3 regions of the Streptococcus sp. 2_1_36FAA genome follow, and region 2 is predicted to be linked to each of the others. Evidence: predicted binding sites of a transcription regulator. Region 2 holds the regulator's gene; each other region holds the start of a gene.

Region 1 (5,382 bases), on a different contig from region 2:
TCTTGTATAGTTTGTGGCTACGCAAACGAGTTGTGTAAGCTTCAACCAACCATTCAGCCAATTCATTTGAACGAGGATCATCTTCACCCCAACGTGGGTATTCACCGATTGTTTCGTAATCGTAGATGTATCCATTTTCGTCACGGATTGGTTTAACTGTAGCGTACTTGATAGCTGACAATGTATCAACAGTGTTAGCAAATCCACAGATACCGAATCCCATGTTAGCACGTTGATGAGTAGGCAAGAAGGCCATTTGAACAGCTTCGTAGTTATACTTATCAGTCATGTAGTGGATGATGTTCAAAGCATCTACGTAAGTGTCTGTCAACCAATCAAGTGATTTTTCAAAGTTAGCTTTAACTGATTCAAATTCAAGAACTTCGTCACGGATAGGATCGATGTCAAATACTTTGTAGTCTTTATGCACGTCGTCATAACCACCGTTGAGACCAGTAAGAAGAGCTTTCAGAACGTTTACACGAGCACCGAAGTACTGGATGTTGTGGCGTTGTTCTTCATTTTCTGGGTCAAGTGGAGATACACAACATGAGATACAACTCATTTCACCATATCCATCTTTAGCCATTGTTGTTACACCTTCATATTGGATAGAAGAGTGTTTGTGGCTCATGTGCATACAGTAGCGACGGAAGTTATATGGTAATTTATCAGTCCAAAGAACTGTCAAGTTTGGTTCTGGAGAGTTACCGATGTTGTCAAGAGTGTTCAAGAAACGGTAGTCCATCTTAGTAACACGGTGACGACCATCGTTACCCATACCTGCCATAGAAGTAGTGATGAAGGTTGGGTCACCAGAATACAGTTGGTCGTAAGCTTTTGTACGAGCAAATTTAACAGTACGAAGTTTTAAAACGAAGTCATCGATAAATTCTTGGATTTCGCTTTCAGTGTAAGTGCCACGAGCAAGGTCACGTTCTGCAAAGACGTCAAGAACGATTGGCACACGTCCAAGAGAAGTTGCGGCACCGTTGATGACGCGGCAGACTGCCATGAAGGCAATGTTTGTCCATTGGATAGCTTCTTTAGTATCGAAGGCAGGACGGCGAACATCAACTCCGTAAAGGTCACCTAATTTAACAACTTCACCAAGTGCTTGGTATTGCAAGTTGATTTCTTCGCGAAGACGAATTGTTTCTTCGTCGATTTCTGTCAAAGCATTCCAGTCGTTTACTTTTTCAGCCATCAAGTAGTCAGCTCCATAAAGAGCAAGACGAGCATAAACTCCGATGATACGTCCACGAGAGTATGCATCTGGAAGACCAGTAACTGTGTGAGCGTGGCGAGCACGACGAATGTTTGAAGTGTAAGCACGGAAGATACCATCGTTAACTGTTGTCACGTACTTAGTAAAGATTTCGTGAACAGCTGGATCTGGCTCATAACCATTTTCCTTCAAAGTTGTTTCAGCCATACGGATACCACCTTTTGGCATGAAGTTTAATTTGAAGAGTTCGTCGTTTTGGATACCATAGATTAGCTCGTTATCTTTGTCGATGTAGCCAGCTGGGATACCTGCAATAGATGCTGGGCGAGTGTCCATTGGGAAACGAGTTGCTTCATAGTGAGCCTTTGTTTCTTCAATAATCTTTTTAATATGAAGAGAGCGTTCAGTTGGACCTGCTAAGAAGCTTTCATCTCCATCGTAAGGAGTGTAGTTAGCTTGAACAAAGCGTGAAATACTTGCTTTTTCTTTCCAATCTTCACCTTTGAAGCCTTCCCAAGCCTTGTCAAAAATATCTTGTGCTTCGACAACAGTTTTAACAACCATGTTAAATTCCTCTTTTTCTTTCTAGTAACAAGTATCTGTTACATTTGTATAGTTAAAGTATAACACATAGTAATCGTTTACACAAAGTGTTTTCGGGATTTGTAAGCCTTTTCTTTTATAATACAGTTGTCTGAAAATCCGAAAAGTGTACTATATAGACGGATGAGAGAAATTTCTTAGCAAATAGTTGGGCAAAAATGAGAAAAAGGTTATACTAGAATTGGAAGACAAGAATAAGAGGCGACTAGAATGTTGATATTCCCCTTAATTAACGACACATCAAGAAAAATCATCCACATTGATATGGACGCTTTTTTCGCTTCGGTGGAAGAGCGGGATAATCCTAAGTTAAAGGGGCATCCGGTCATCATCGGCAGCGACCCACGCTTGACTGGCGGTCGTGGTGTCGTCTCCACCTGTAATTATGAGGCCAGAAAGTTCGGAGTTCATTCGGCTATGAGCTCCAAGGAAGCCTATGAGCGTTGCCCGCAGGGGATTTTTATCTCTGGGAATTACGAAAAATATCAGGCGGTCGGCTTGCAGATCCGAGAGATTTTCAAACGCTATACGGACTTGATTGAGCCAATGAGTATCGACGAGGCTTATCTGGATGTAACGGAAAACAAGCTGGGGATTAAATCCGCAGTCAAAATAGCCAAGTTGATTCAGCACGATATCTGGAATGAGCTGCAACTGACGGCTTCGGCAGGCGTTTCTTATAATAAGTTTCTGGCCAAGATTGCCAGTGACTATGAGAAGCCTCATGGTCTGACTGTTATTCTGCCTGAGGAAGCAGAGGCCTTTCTAGCGCCAATGGATATTGCTAAGTTTCATGGGGTTGGTAAGAAGAGTGTTGAGAAACTACATGAAATGGGAGTTTATACTGGTGGAGATCTGCTCAAGATACCAGAAATGACCTTGATTGATAAGTTTGGCCGCTTTGGTTTTGATCTCTATCGTAAAGCGCGTGGCATCAGTAATAGTCCAGTCAAGTCCAATCGCATCCGTAAGTCGATTGGGAAGGAGCGGACCTATGCCAAACTGCTCTATAGTGAGGAGGATATCAAGAAAGAGCTGACCCTGCTGGCACAGAAGGTAGAAAATAGCCTGACTAAGCATGATAAGAAAGGACGAACCATCGTTCTGAAAATCCGTTATGCCGATTTCTCCACCTTGACTAAAAGGAAAAGTTTGAATCTAGCTACTCAAGACAAGGAGCAAATCGAGCGAACGGCTCATGAGATTTACGATAGCTTGGAAGAACAACCACGAGGTATTCGTCTGCTAGGGCTGACAGTGACGGGGTTTGAATAAAGATAAAGGCTTGGTTCGTTACCGGGCTTTTTTAGATATAGTTTTTAGCATGAGAGAGTTGCTTGTGACGAGTTTCTAAGTTGGCTGATAATTTTCATTAACTAAAAATAATCTTTTTTGAAAAAATACTGGACAAAGTTTTCTGTGTCTGTTATACTGAGTCTATAAAATAAAAAACCGCCTGGTCGGTTTTTAAAAAGAAAGGAGCAGAAATGAAGAAATCTGTAGTAGAAAAAACAAGCGAGCACATCCTCAAGTTTAATCAGGAGCTGGATCGGCAGCGGGAAGGTCAGAAAGAGTTTTTGCAGCAGCAGGCAGAAAAACGTAAGGTGTGGCTAGAAAAGATAACACAGGATGAGAATCTCATACGCTATTCTAAGTGGGGAGTCAAAGCTGGATATGCTGTCCTTGCTGGTGGCTTGCTGACTTCTGTCTTTAGCCCTTGGCGAGGACTGGGTATTATGGCAGTAGGCAGTCTGAGCCTTGCCTCCAATCTCTGGCAAATTCGGCGATTGCAAAATAAAGAAAGGAGCAAGTAGCAGAGAAATGGCCTGTATTAAGCATCAGAGTCAGGACAACTTAGAAACTAAAAGCAGCAGGCAGTAGCTAAACGGTGCTGACATAGCTTTTAGCATTATTTAGTCTATCTTTGCTTTTTATTTTAGGCAAGGACTAAAAGACTACGTTTTCTATTTGGCGCAGGTCTTTATTTTTTTACAATAAAACAAACCGAATGGTCGGATTTTAAAAATCTGCGTTTCAAAACAGGCAATCATCTGAAAGACTGAGAGTAAAGGATGCCTTTGTCCAGTTTTCGGATGACTTTTCACTATTCTACATTTGATAAGGAGTTATCGTATGAACAAACAAACACATGTAGAGCCAGAGACAAGGCATATCCTGCCCTTTCTGGCCTGGACTTTTGGCATTACCTGGGGAGCCTGGCTGCTTCAGTATATTTTAACCGCCCTGAAGCTGACCAGCGGGGCTGAGCCTTTGGGCCTTGCTCTCAATTTCATCGGGGGCTTCGGACCGGCCTTGGGAACTTTTATCAGCCTCAAAATTTCTCATCCTAAGAAGATGCTGGACTTTATCTTTTCTCATGCTAAGGGCTGGTGGATTTATATGCTGGCCTTCTGTCTGGTTCGGGTTTTGACCCTTTTTATCGCCAATCCTGTATTACCGCCGCTCAATGCCGTTCTGATGTTTCCTTTGGGCTGGACCTTTGTCACGTTTGCTGGAGGCGGGAACGAAGAGCTGGGCTGGAGGGGCCTCCTGCAGCCGGCTCTGGAGAAAAAATTCTCCTTCCCTCTGGCAACTGTCATCACGGCTCTGGTCTGGGTGGCCTGGCATCTGCCCCTCTGGCTGATTCCGGGAACGAGTCAAAGTCAGATTTCTTTGCCCTTCTATCTCTCCTTTGGTATCTTGCTCTGTTTCTGTCAGGCGGCTCTCTACAAGCAGACGGCCTCTGTCTTTGCCTGCATGGTCTTTCACGGCTGCATTAACTTTGCTCAGGCGACGATTGTCGGCAGTGCTACAAATGGCGGAAGGTATCTCAGCTTCCAGGTTGCTAATCTGGTCATGACCGCCCTGCTGGTCGGCTGGTGGTATTGGAAGGGCAATCGGAAAGGAGTTCAGAAAGATGCAGGCTAAAAATCTTGGCAATCGCTCTTCTGCCAAAGAAAAAGGAGTAATCATATGAAAACACAAACACATGTAGAGCCAGAGACAAGGCATATCCTGCCCTTTCTGGCCTGGACTTTTGGTATCAGCTGGTCTGCCTGGCTGGCTTCGGCTTTCCTGAGGATTCCTATTATTTCCCAGGTCCTAACCATCGCTGGTGTTTTTGGCCCGGCCATTGGAGCCAAACTGGTCTTAGGAAAATCGTTCAAGGAGCTCTTAGCTTCTATCGGATCGGCCCGAAAAAGGACTTGGGTCCATCTCTTGATTTTGACAATTCTTTATACCCTTTCCATAGTCTTTTGGAGCCCGCTCCTGCCTGGTTTTAGCCTTCTCAGGATTGCCCTGATTTTTCTCATGACGACTCTTCTGACAGGCGGCAATGAAGAGATTGGCTGGCAGGGCTTCCTGCAGCCGACTCTGGAAAAGCTTCTGCCCTTTCCCTTAGCAACTGTAACAGCTGGGTTAATCTGGGCTGTCTGGCATCTGCCCCTCTTCTTTATGCCCGGCAGCAGTCAGGCAGGGACTTCTTTTCTAGTCTTTACTGCCGCCTGCCTGCTCGCCCGTTTCTGGCTAGCGTCTCTTTACAAGGTCAG
Region 2 (5,382 bases):
ATTTTCCAACTGGCGCTCTAGTTATGGGCAAATCAGGTATTCACCGTGCTTATGAAACGGGGAAAGGATCGATCGTTTTACGTTCTCGGACTGAAATCGAAGAAATGAAAAATGGTCGCGAGCGGATTGTCGTAACTGAGTTTCCTTATATGGTTAATAAGACTAAGGTTCATGAACACATTGTTCGCTTAGTACAAGAAAAACGCATCGATGGTATTACAGCTGTCCGTGACGAGTCTAATCGTGAGGGTGTCCGTTTTGTCATTGAGGTTCGTAGGGATGCGTCTGCTCATGTCATTCTAAATAATCTCTTTAAATTGACACAAATGCAGACCAATTTCAGCTTTAATATGTTAGCGATTCAGGGTGGTGTTCCTAAAATACTCTCTCTCCGTGAGATCCTTTTAGCTTATATTGAGCACCAAAAAGAAGTTGTGACTCGTCGAACAGCCTTTGATAAAGATAAGGCCGAGGCTCGCGCTCATATTTTAGCAGGTTTGCTAATTGCTCTTGACCACATCGATGAAGTTATTCGCATTATTCGCAACAGCGAGACGGATGCTGAAGCACAGGCTGAATTAATGGCTAAGTTTGAATTGTCTGAACGTCAAAGTCAGGCTATTCTCGATATGCGCTTGCGTCGTTTGACTGGTTTGGAACACGATAAAATTCAGTCAGAATATGATGAATTGATTGCTCTAATAGCTGATTTGGCAGATATCTTAGCTAAACCTGAAAGAGTTCTTACAATTATTAGAGAAGAATTGGATGAAGTTAAGCGGAAATTTGCTGATGAACGTCGAACAGAGCTTATGGTAGGAGAAGTTCTCTCTCTAGAAGATGAAGATCTGATTGAAGAAGCGGATGTTTTGATCACCTTGTCAAATAAAGGATATATCAAACGTTTAAACCAAGATGAGTTTACAGCTCAGAAACGTGGAGGTCGTGGTGTTCAAGGGACAGGCGTCAAGGATGATGATTTCGTCAAGGAACTTGTTTCGACTAGTACTCATGATCGTCTACTCTTCTTCACTAATAAGGGACGAGTTTATCGTCTGAAAGGATATGAGATACCTGAATATGGCCGGACTGCAAAAGGTTTACCAATTGTGAATCTCCTGAAATTGGATGAAGGAGAAACAATTCAAACTATTATCAACGTTGAACAAGATCATAGCCAGGACTCTTATCTCTTCTTTACAACTCGGCTTGGGGTAGTCAAGCGTACTAGTGTGGCTGATTTTGCTAATATTCGTCAGAATGGACTCAAGGCTTTGAATTTGAAGGATGAAGACGAGCTGATTAATGTTTTCCTAACTGATGGAGCTGCTGATGTTATTATCGGAACAAAATTTGGTTATTCTGTTCGCTTCAATGAGACAGCTGTTCGTAACATGAGTCGTATTGCAACTGGTGTACGTGGTGTTAACCTAAGAGACGGTGACCAGGTTGTTGGAGCAGGTGTTGTGTCTGACAACGATGAAGTTCTTGTTATTACTGAGAAGGGTTATGGTAAGCGAACTCTTGCTAGTGAATATCCGACAAAAGGCCGTGGTGGTAAAGGGATTAAAACAGCTAATATTACAGAGAAAAATGGTCCTTTAGCTGGTTTAATGACAGTCAATGGTCAAGAAGATCTGATGATCATAACCAATACTGGTGTGATTATTCGGACAAGTGTTGCAAATATTTCACAAACTGGTCGCTCTACAATGGGTGTTAAGGTTATGCGTCTTGATCAGAATGCTCAGATTGTTACCTTTACAACTGTAGAAGCAGATGATAAAGAAGAGTTGCAAGACGAGAAGGAGTAAAATATGGCTAGAGGATCACGAAGAGCCAAGAAGAAACGTAGTAGACGTAATATTATATTAAATATTCTTTCGGTTATCTTACTGTTAGTTGCACTTGCCCTAATCTTTAATTCTTCAATTAGAAATATGATTATGGTTTGGCATACAAACAAGTACCAGGTTTCTAAAGTATCTAAGAAAGAAATTGAGAAGAATAAAGCAAGTAAAGGTAGTTTCAATTTTGAAAAGGTTGAGCCTCTATCGACTGAAGCAGTTTTAAATGCTCAATGGAAAGCGCAACAACTTCCTGTTATCGGTGGGATTGCGATTCCTGAACTATCCCTTAATTTACCAATTTTTAATGGACTGGAGAATGCAGGTCTTTATTATGGCGCTGGTACTATGAAAGAAACTCAGCAAATGGGAAAAGGAAACTATGCTTTAGCTAGCCACCATGTTTTCGGGATTACGGGAGCCAATGAAATGCTCTTCTCCCCTCTTGATCGAGCAAAAGCTGGTATGAAGATTTATCTGACAGATAAAGATAAAGTTTATACTTATTCAATAACTAGTGTTGAAAACGTGGAACCTGAAAGGGTAGATGTGGTTGATGATGCAGCTGATGGTACAGCAGAGGTTACTTTGGTAACCTGTGAAGATGCTGCGGCAACTTCTCGTACAATTGTTAAGGGTGTTTTAGAAAGTGAAACTCCATACAAAGAAACACCGAAGAAGATTTTGAACTACTTCAATAAATCATACAATCAAATGCAACTATAAATCTTATAATAAAAAAGAAGGAAGCATAAGTTTAATGCTTTCCTTTTTTCTTTTGCGAATAAATAGATTGTAAGGAGGTTTTTATGTACAGTATATCATTTCAAGAGGAATCATTATTACCACGGGAACGATTAGTAAGACTAGGAGCAGAGCAGTTAAGCAATCAGGAATTGCTGTCTATTCTCATTCGTACAGGAAATAAAAAAGAGAATGTATTCCAAATAGCTAGTAGAATTTTAGCATCAGTATCAAGTCTGACTGAACTGCGTCACATGACTCTATCTGAACTACAGGGGATATCTGGTATAGGGCAAGTAAAGGCGATTGAGCTACAGGCCATGATTGAGTTGGGTAGTCGTATTTCAAAAGCGGAGAATTTTGAAGGAGAACGTATACTGAGTAGTCAAAAACTTGCTAAGAAAATGCAACAGGAATTAAGTCATAAAAAACAGGAGCATTTGGTTGCACTTTATTTGAACACACAAAATCAGATTATTCATCAACAGACAATTTTCATTGGAAGTCTGACTCGGAGTTTAGCAGAACCTAGGGAGATTCTTCATTATGCGATTAAGCATATGGCGACATCAATTATCTTGGTCCATAATCATCCTTCAGGCGCGACTAGGCCAAGTAGGGATGATGATCAGGTGACTGAGAAAATAAAAGAAGCCTGCGAAATGATGGGCTTCGTTTTATTGGATCATTTAATTGTGGGAGGGGATAGCTATTATAGTTATCGAGAGGAAACAGACCTCATTTAAGGACGGTTAGCTATAGTGCTTAATCATGCTCTTTTTTCATAAAGTAGAGAAGAGTTTGCAGTTCGCTTGTCAAATCGACGTACTGAACCACAATTTCTTTTGGCAGGTGAAGATGTACAGGTGAAAAACTCATGATCCCTTTTATTCCAGCCTCTACAAGAATATTGGCTACTTCCTGGGCTTTTACACTTGGAACAGTTAAAATTGCTGTCTTGATGTCAGCGTCCTTGATTTTCTCTTTGATTTGAGAAATTCCATAAATTGGAATGCCGTCAGGAGTTTTTGTTCCAACTTCTTTATGGCTATCAACGTCAAAAGCCATGACAATTTTCATCTTATTTCTTTCGTGGAAGCGGTAGTGGAGAAGAGCGTGCCCCATATTACCAACGCCTACAAGCATGACATTGGTGATTGAGTTATCATTAAGTAGATCAGCAAAAAAATTCATTAATTTTTTAACATCGTAGCCAAAACCTCTGCGTCCAAGTTCACCAAAATAAGAAAAATCTCTTCGAACAGTAGCAGAGTCAATACCAATTGCTTCAGCAATTTGTTTGGAACTGGCTTTTTCTATTTTTTCTGCATTAAAACGTTTAAAAATACGGTAGTAGAGGGATAAACGCTTGGCAGTTGCACGAGGAATACTTGAATTTTTTTCAGTTTTCACAAAATCACGTCCTTTCATTTCTATTTTATAGAAAGTTTGTGAAAAAATCAACTATTTTAAAATAATCCAAGAAAGTAAAAATAAAAAAGAAAACTAAAATCCTTAGTTTTCTTTTTTATTTTCGTATGCTGACAAATCAAACTGTGACATGGTTCGATAGAGATTGCCTATTTTTCCTTCGTAGGGAAGTTCCTTACCGTTATAAGTCAAAGAGAGGACCTTTAAGTTATCCGGAATAGTGACACAGCCTGAAAAAGCTAGCATGAATTCATCAAAATCAAGATAACGAACGATTCGTTCGGCCTTATAAGAATCTAAGTATTTAAGTTCAATCATGTATATTCTCTGCTATTCTTGAATGAATGTTGGATTATTGTTCTGTCTTTATAAAAATCTCTCTCTCAACTAAACTATCCATCAAAAAGTAGAATTTCTGCTGAATAATCTTTTGATCTTCTGATTTAAAAATATTAACTAAGCGAAGACCAGATTTATCTGTGATATTAATTTTAAAGCCTGACAGGTCTTTATTGAAAATAATCTTCAACAAAAATCCTTGACCACTATTTGGAATTTCTTCTAAGAGGCGAGTTAGCTCAAAGTTTCCTACTTTTGTTTCGGCAAAGGTATTATCCTTTAATGTAAATTTTTTAACATTTGGATTTACTTCATAACTGTATAAACAATCTTTTAATGCTACTGACTTTTCAAAGGCCATGTGTTTCTCCTAAAATTTCTTTTAATTTTTTTGTTAAAATTTGTACTTCTTGAACAGTATTTTGATCAGAAAAACTGATTCTGAAGGATTCTTTTAATCGGGGGGATGTCTCACCATAAAAAGCCGACAAAACGAGGCTTGGCTCAATCGCTCCAGCAGTACATGCTGATCCTGTGGAGACAGAAATACCTTCCATATCTAACTTCATCAGCAGAATATCGTTTACTTGGCCGGGAAATCCCATGTTAAGCACATGAGGTAAATGAGGCTCCTGTTCATTGAGATAATAGTCGATAGTGCCGAGTCCTTTCAAAAGTTCGTGTCGAAGCTCTTGAATGTGACTGGAGTTTTCGGTTATATGTTCAATGTTATTTTCCAGTGCTGTGGCCATTCCGGCAATGGAAATGATGTTTTCTGTACCAGCTCTTTTTTTATCTTCCTGGCTTCCACCGTGAAGTAGATTATCAAAGTGGAAATCTTTAGCATATAAGAAGCCAGTTCCCTTCGGCCCGTGAAATTTATGAGCTGAAGCACTTAAAAAATCAATTCCTAATTCTTCTGGATAGATAGGAATCTTCCCCATAGCTTGAACCGCATCTACATGAAATTTTGCTGGATGAGCTTTTAAAACTTCTCCAATTTCCTTAATAGGTAGTAGAT
Region 3 (5,382 bases), on a different contig from region 2:
TTCTTCCATTCTTTTTCATCAATTCCTTGAGCCTTGAAGTTCATTTGGATACCAACGCGCTCACCAAGTTCGTAGACAGCTTTTGCGTAAGATTCCACACCTTCTTCTGGAGTTGAAGCCGGTAAGCCAAGCATGCGAGCGATATCTTGGTATTTTTCATCAGCACGGTAGTAGTTGTACTTAGGCCATGTCGCTGTCTTAGCTGGACGTGTACCATTGTAACGGATTACGTATGGCAGCAAGATAGCATTTGTACGACCGTGGATTGTATGGAATTGCGCACCAATCTTATGAGCCATTGAGTGAGAAATACCCAAGAAAGCATTGGCGAAAGCCATACCAGCAATAGTTGAAGCATTATGCATCTTTTCACGTGAATGGAAATCTGCATTCTTCACAGAGCTTTCAAGATTTTCAAAAACAAGTTTGATTGCTTGAAGGGCAAGACCATCGGTGTAGTCGCTGGCCATTTGAGATACGTATGCTTCTGTTGCATGAGTCAATACGTCCATACCAGTGTCCGCAGCAACAGATCCTGGAACTGTTAATACCAAAGCAGGGTCTACGATGGCTACAGTAGGAGTCAATGAGTAGTCAGCGATTGGGTATTTACGGTTGTTAGCCTTATCAGAGATAACTGCAAACGGTGTTACTTCAGATCCTGTACCAGATGTTGTAGGGATCGCGATAAACTTAGTCTTCTTACCAAGCAATGGGAACTTAAAGGCACGTTTACGAATATCCATGAATTTTTGAACAAGGTCACGGAAGTCAACTTCTGGTTGTTCATAGAAGAGCCACATTACTTTAGCTGCGTCCATTGGTGAACCACCACCAAGTGCGATGATTGTATCAGGTTTGAAGGCACGCATGATCTCTGTACCACGTTCAACTGTTGTGATATCTGGATCTGGTTCTACGTCTGCAAAAATTTGATAAACAACCTTATTACGACGAAGATCGAGTTGTTCGATGATGCGATCTAGGAAACCAAGCTCTACCATAGCATGGTCTGTAACGATCATGACACGCTCAACGTCACGACATTTTTGAAGGTATTGAATTGAGTCACGTTCAAAGTATGTTTTTGAAGGAAGTTTCATCCATTGCATGTTATTTCTCCGTCTTCCGACTTTTTTGATGTTCAAGAGGTTGATGGCGCTGACGTTATCTCCAACTGAGTTGTGTCCGTAAGAGCCACATCCAAGTGTCAATGATGGCAAGAAGGCATTATAAACGTCCCCAATACCACCGAAAGTAGAAGGTGAGTTACAGATAACACGAATAGCTTTAACTGCTTTACCAAATTCTTTAGTCAATTCTTCATCTGCAGTATGGATCGCTGCTGAGTGACCAAGACCATTAAATTCAACCATTTGGCGAGCCTTGTTAATTCCGTCTTCACGACTATCAGATTTCAACACAGCAATAACTGGAGATAATTTTTCACGAGTCAATGGCTCTTTTTCGCCAACTTCTTTACATTCTGCAGCAAGGATATTGGTTCCTTCAGGAACTGTAAATCCTGCTTGTTCTGCAATCCAAGCTGCTGGCTTACCTACGATATCTGCATTGAGCTTCGCACCAGCGCAGTTCTTGCTGTTGGCTTTCACACCGAAGCAGAATTCTTCAAGAAGAGCTTTTTCTTTTTTATTTACAAAATAAGTGTGGTAAGACTTGAATTCTTCTACAAATTCATCGTAAATTTCTTTGTCAATGATAACAGCTTGCTCAGATGCACAGACCATACCATTGTCAAAGGACTTAGACATCACGATATCATGAGCTGCCTGACGGATATTCGCTGATTTTTCAACATAAGCTGGTACGTTTCCGGCACCTACCCCAAGGGCTGGTTTTCCGCATGAATAGGCAGCCTTCACCATTGCGTTACCACCAGTTGCAAGGATTGTAGCCACTCCTTCATGGTTCATAAGAGCGCTAGTTGCTTCCATAGATGGTTGGGTAATCCATTGCACACAGTTTTCAGGGGCACCTGCTGCAATTGCTGCATCACGAACGATTTGAGCTGCATGTGCAGATGATTCTTGTGCAGATGGGTGGAAAGCAAAGACGATTGGATTACGAGTCTTCAATGAAATCAAAGACTTAAAGATTGCAGTTGAAGTTGGGTTGGTTGTTGGAGTAATCCCACAGATAACACCAACTGGTTCAGCAATCAAAGTCAAGCCTGTTACATCATCTTCTTCAATAACGCCAACTGTCTTCGTGTGACGCATGTTGTTTACAACGTGTTCACAGGCAAATAGATTTTTTGTCGCCTTATCTTCAAAAACTCCACGGCCAGTTTCTTCATAAGCATGAAGCGCCAATTCTCCATGGGCGTCAAGTGCTGCAACAGAAGCCTTAGCTACAATGTAGTCGATTTGTTCTTGGTCCAATTTGCGCATTTCTTCAAGAGCAACCAAGGCCTTTTGTATTAGCTCATCTACATGCTTTTCAGCTGCAAGTTTCTTTTCCTCAGGTGTCACAGTTTTTTTATCAGCCATATTTTCCTCCATAGCTTTCAAGGAATTTATCCTTTGTTAATTTTTTCACAATTTCATTATAACCCATTTGCTTTCCTTTGTAAACACTTTCGCTTACATTTCACAAACTTTTTTATTATTGTTTGTGAAATATATTTCAATCTCCATTTATTGCTGCGACTGCCTCTATTTTTTTGTGAAATCAAATTTTGTAATAATTTAATTTCACATAGATTTGTTTACATATTTTCACAGAAGCTTGTAAAAATTAGGTAAGCGCTTTCATATATTATATATAAAGAACCCGAATATCGGGCCTTTATATTCATCATTAAATTAAGGTTTGACAGGACCTTTATTAGCTTCATCAAGCGTAGCCTTGATTGTTTGAGCGTATAATTGACCACCTGCAGCAATGCTTTGTGACTCAGTGCCAAAGTGAACGTAATCCGTTCCATACCAGATAGCAGGATTATCAATAGCTGCTTGATACCAATCTGCTACGTAGACATAATCATATTTCTTCGCCAATTCCAATTGGTACTGCCGAGTTTTTACTAGATCACTATTTTCATCTCCGGCAACTCGTCCATCATATGGAGTCACTAAGATTAAACGGTGTCCTTTTGGAAGTTTTTCAACCAGTTTATTAAGCACTTCTTCGTAATTAGGAACTGTATTAGCTCCTAAAGCAAGGACTACATTTTGCAGAAGAACCTTGTTGCTAATATCTGTTTGATAAACCTCTAAACCTGATTCCAAATTTCGGCTGACAGCTGCATCCAATTGCACACCAGGAATAGCTTCTTGTAACCAGTCATTAGCTCGCAAAGCTACAGAATCACCTATCAAGGTCGTTCCAGGCGCCACATTGTAATCAGTAGCTGTTGTTTGATCCGCTTGGCTACGAGTTAATTGCATCTTACTATCCGCTTGATTTAAAGCATTAATCATTAAGTCTTCCTCAAAAGCTCCAACCTTAGGTGAAGTAAAGATGATAAAGAAGCAGATGAGTCCCAGAGGGATCAGACTATAAAAAATTGGTCTCGCAATTGATTTCACATCGAGCTTAATACCAAACAAATCTGGTTTTCTACCAGCTAATACAGGTTCTAAAATATAGAAGGAGACTGCTGCAAAGGCAAAGGATAGAAGAGTAGTTAATAATACTGCTCCTGCATTTCCCATCAGCTGACTGAAAATAATGTAAAAAGGCCAATGGAAGAGATAAACACCATAACTCGTATCAGCAATAAATGTGACCCAGATTGGCTCAGCCAGCTTCGGCGTCTTTTCATGGAGAACACGAGCTCCCAAAATCATGGCCAAGGCTGCTATCGTTGCCAGGAGAAAACCGACTAAATAAGTAAAGATATTATCAAAACGAAGCAGGAAGGTTAGAAGAATTAAGACAGCAAAACCACCACCAATAGTGGCTATCGTTTGCTTCATACTCCAAGATTGTTCTAGTTTCTTGAAATTTGCACCTACACTTTGAACACCCGAAACTGTAGCTAAAGCTGTCCCAGCAAAGAAGGGGAAGATATGTGTCCAGCTTGAAAAATAAAGAGAAGAAAAATTCTTAGTGAAAAAGCTACTTACAAACATGGACAGAAAACTAAATAAGAAAATCCCTGTCGAAATCAGAAAAATCATCCCCCGAAATTGGCCGAGGCTTCGACTTTTCTTCGCTAGGAACCAAACTGCTAATCCCCACAAAATATAATAATGCACCTCAAGTGCTAAACTCCAAGTATGTACAAATAAATGAGGTACAAACTGACTTTCGTAGCTACCGCCCGATAAAATTTCATAGAAATTTGTTACAAAACCTAGGGCACCCGCTATCTGCGTTCCAATACCAGCCACAAAATCTTTGCGAATGAAGAGGGTAAATGGCAGAGTGATCAGAATCATAAAGACCAGAGGCGGAAAAATTCTATAGAAACGTCGTCTTAGAAATCCTAAGATATCAATTTCTTGACGTTTAGCAAATTCATCAATCAGGAGTGAGGTGATCAAAAATCCAGAAAATGCGTAGAAAACGTCCACCCCAATAAAGCCTCCAGGAAACACTCCCTGGAAGAAATGATAGAGTAGAACGAGAAGCAAACCTGCTATCCTTACTAATGAAAACCATTTAATGCGCATTTTGATAAATTCCTTGTTTAAACTTTCCTTTGTAAACGACCTTTTGCTCGGTTGTTAGAGTGCCTTGGCCGTCCGCTTGGCCTTTACTAAACTCACCTTCGTACTTCCAACCGCTCTTAGAGGTAAATTTCCCCTTGCCATCAAAGATTCCATTTTTGAAATCTCCTTCGTACTTATCGCCATTTTTGAAAGTCAAAGTTCCTTGACCATCCATCTTTCCATGAACCAGACTTCCATCATACTTAATCGCTCCCTTATCAAGAGTAAGCACTCCTTTATCTGGAATATTAGAAGTAAAAACTAAAATCGCAGACAAAGCAATTAGTGTAACAGCAGCTATCTCAAAATTTGTTCTTGTCAAATAGTGCTGGTAGCGATTATAAAATTCTTTTAATTTATCCATTTTTATCCATCCAAACGTTCCAGCCAGCGCTCACATCCCGCTTGAACCAACCGGTAAGTTTCATCAAAATCATTAGTATACCAAGGATCTGGTACACTTTTATCCATAAACTGATATATCTTATCCTGATATTTCCGAGGGGCCATCTTTTTTAAATCGGCCACATTGGAAGCATCCATACCAACGATATAATCAAAGAAGGCAAAGTCCTTTTCAGACATCTGCAGAGAAGTTTTTTCAACATCAAATATAATCGCATGCTCATTCAAAGCTGCTTGAGTTCCTTGGTGAATTGGATTTCCATGTTCCCAATTAGAAGTTGCCCGACTTTCAATATGA

What was found. Region 2 encodes Rex, which represses fermentation and respiration genes when NADH is low (regulators of the CRP and FNR family bind a similar motif). Its sites were predicted from a motif close to TTGTGAANTANTTCACAA; they were not measured.
Region 1: pflB (formate C-acetyltransferase) is a predicted target of Rex. The motif match lies at 1,860-1,877, and genes of this name have one in related genera.
Region 3: adhE (bifunctional acetaldehyde-CoA/alcohol dehydrogenase) is a predicted target of Rex. The motif match lies at 2,544-2,561, and genes of this name have one in related genera.

What each region holds. Positions count from the first base shown of each region.
Region 1 is NZ_KI391976.1:373,203-378,584, reverse strand. Features, by position in the region: gene pflB (formate C-acetyltransferase) at 1-1,792, opposite strand, end outside; gene dinB (DNA polymerase IV) at 2,042-3,106, shown strand; gene HMPREF0847_RS09615 (hypothetical protein) at 3,319-3,645, shown strand; gene HMPREF0847_RS09610 (CPBP family intramembrane glutamic endopeptidase) at 3,965-4,759, shown strand; gene HMPREF0847_RS09605 (CPBP family intramembrane glutamic endopeptidase) at 4,805-5,382, shown strand, end outside.
Region 2 is NZ_KI391973.1:469,756-475,137, forward strand. Features, by position in the region: gene gyrA (DNA gyrase subunit A) at 1-1,814, shown strand, start outside; gene HMPREF0847_RS02295 (class A sortase) at 1,818-2,573, shown strand; gene radC (RadC family protein) at 2,657-3,337, shown strand; gene HMPREF0847_RS02305 (redox-sensing transcriptional repressor Rex) at 3,357-4,004, opposite strand; gene HMPREF0847_RS02310 (DUF4649 family protein) at 4,107-4,340, opposite strand; gene HMPREF0847_RS02315 (DUF1831 domain-containing protein) at 4,375-4,722, opposite strand; gene HMPREF0847_RS02320 (cysteine desulfurase family protein) at 4,712-5,382, opposite strand, start outside.
Region 3 is NZ_KI391976.1:515,528-520,909, forward strand. Features, by position in the region: gene adhE (bifunctional acetaldehyde-CoA/alcohol dehydrogenase) at 1-2,510, opposite strand, end outside; gene HMPREF0847_RS10285 (acyltransferase family protein) at 2,826-4,640, opposite strand; gene HMPREF0847_RS10290 (hypothetical protein) at 4,630-5,043, opposite strand; gene HMPREF0847_RS10295 (low molecular weight protein-tyrosine-phosphatase) at 5,046-5,382, opposite strand, start outside.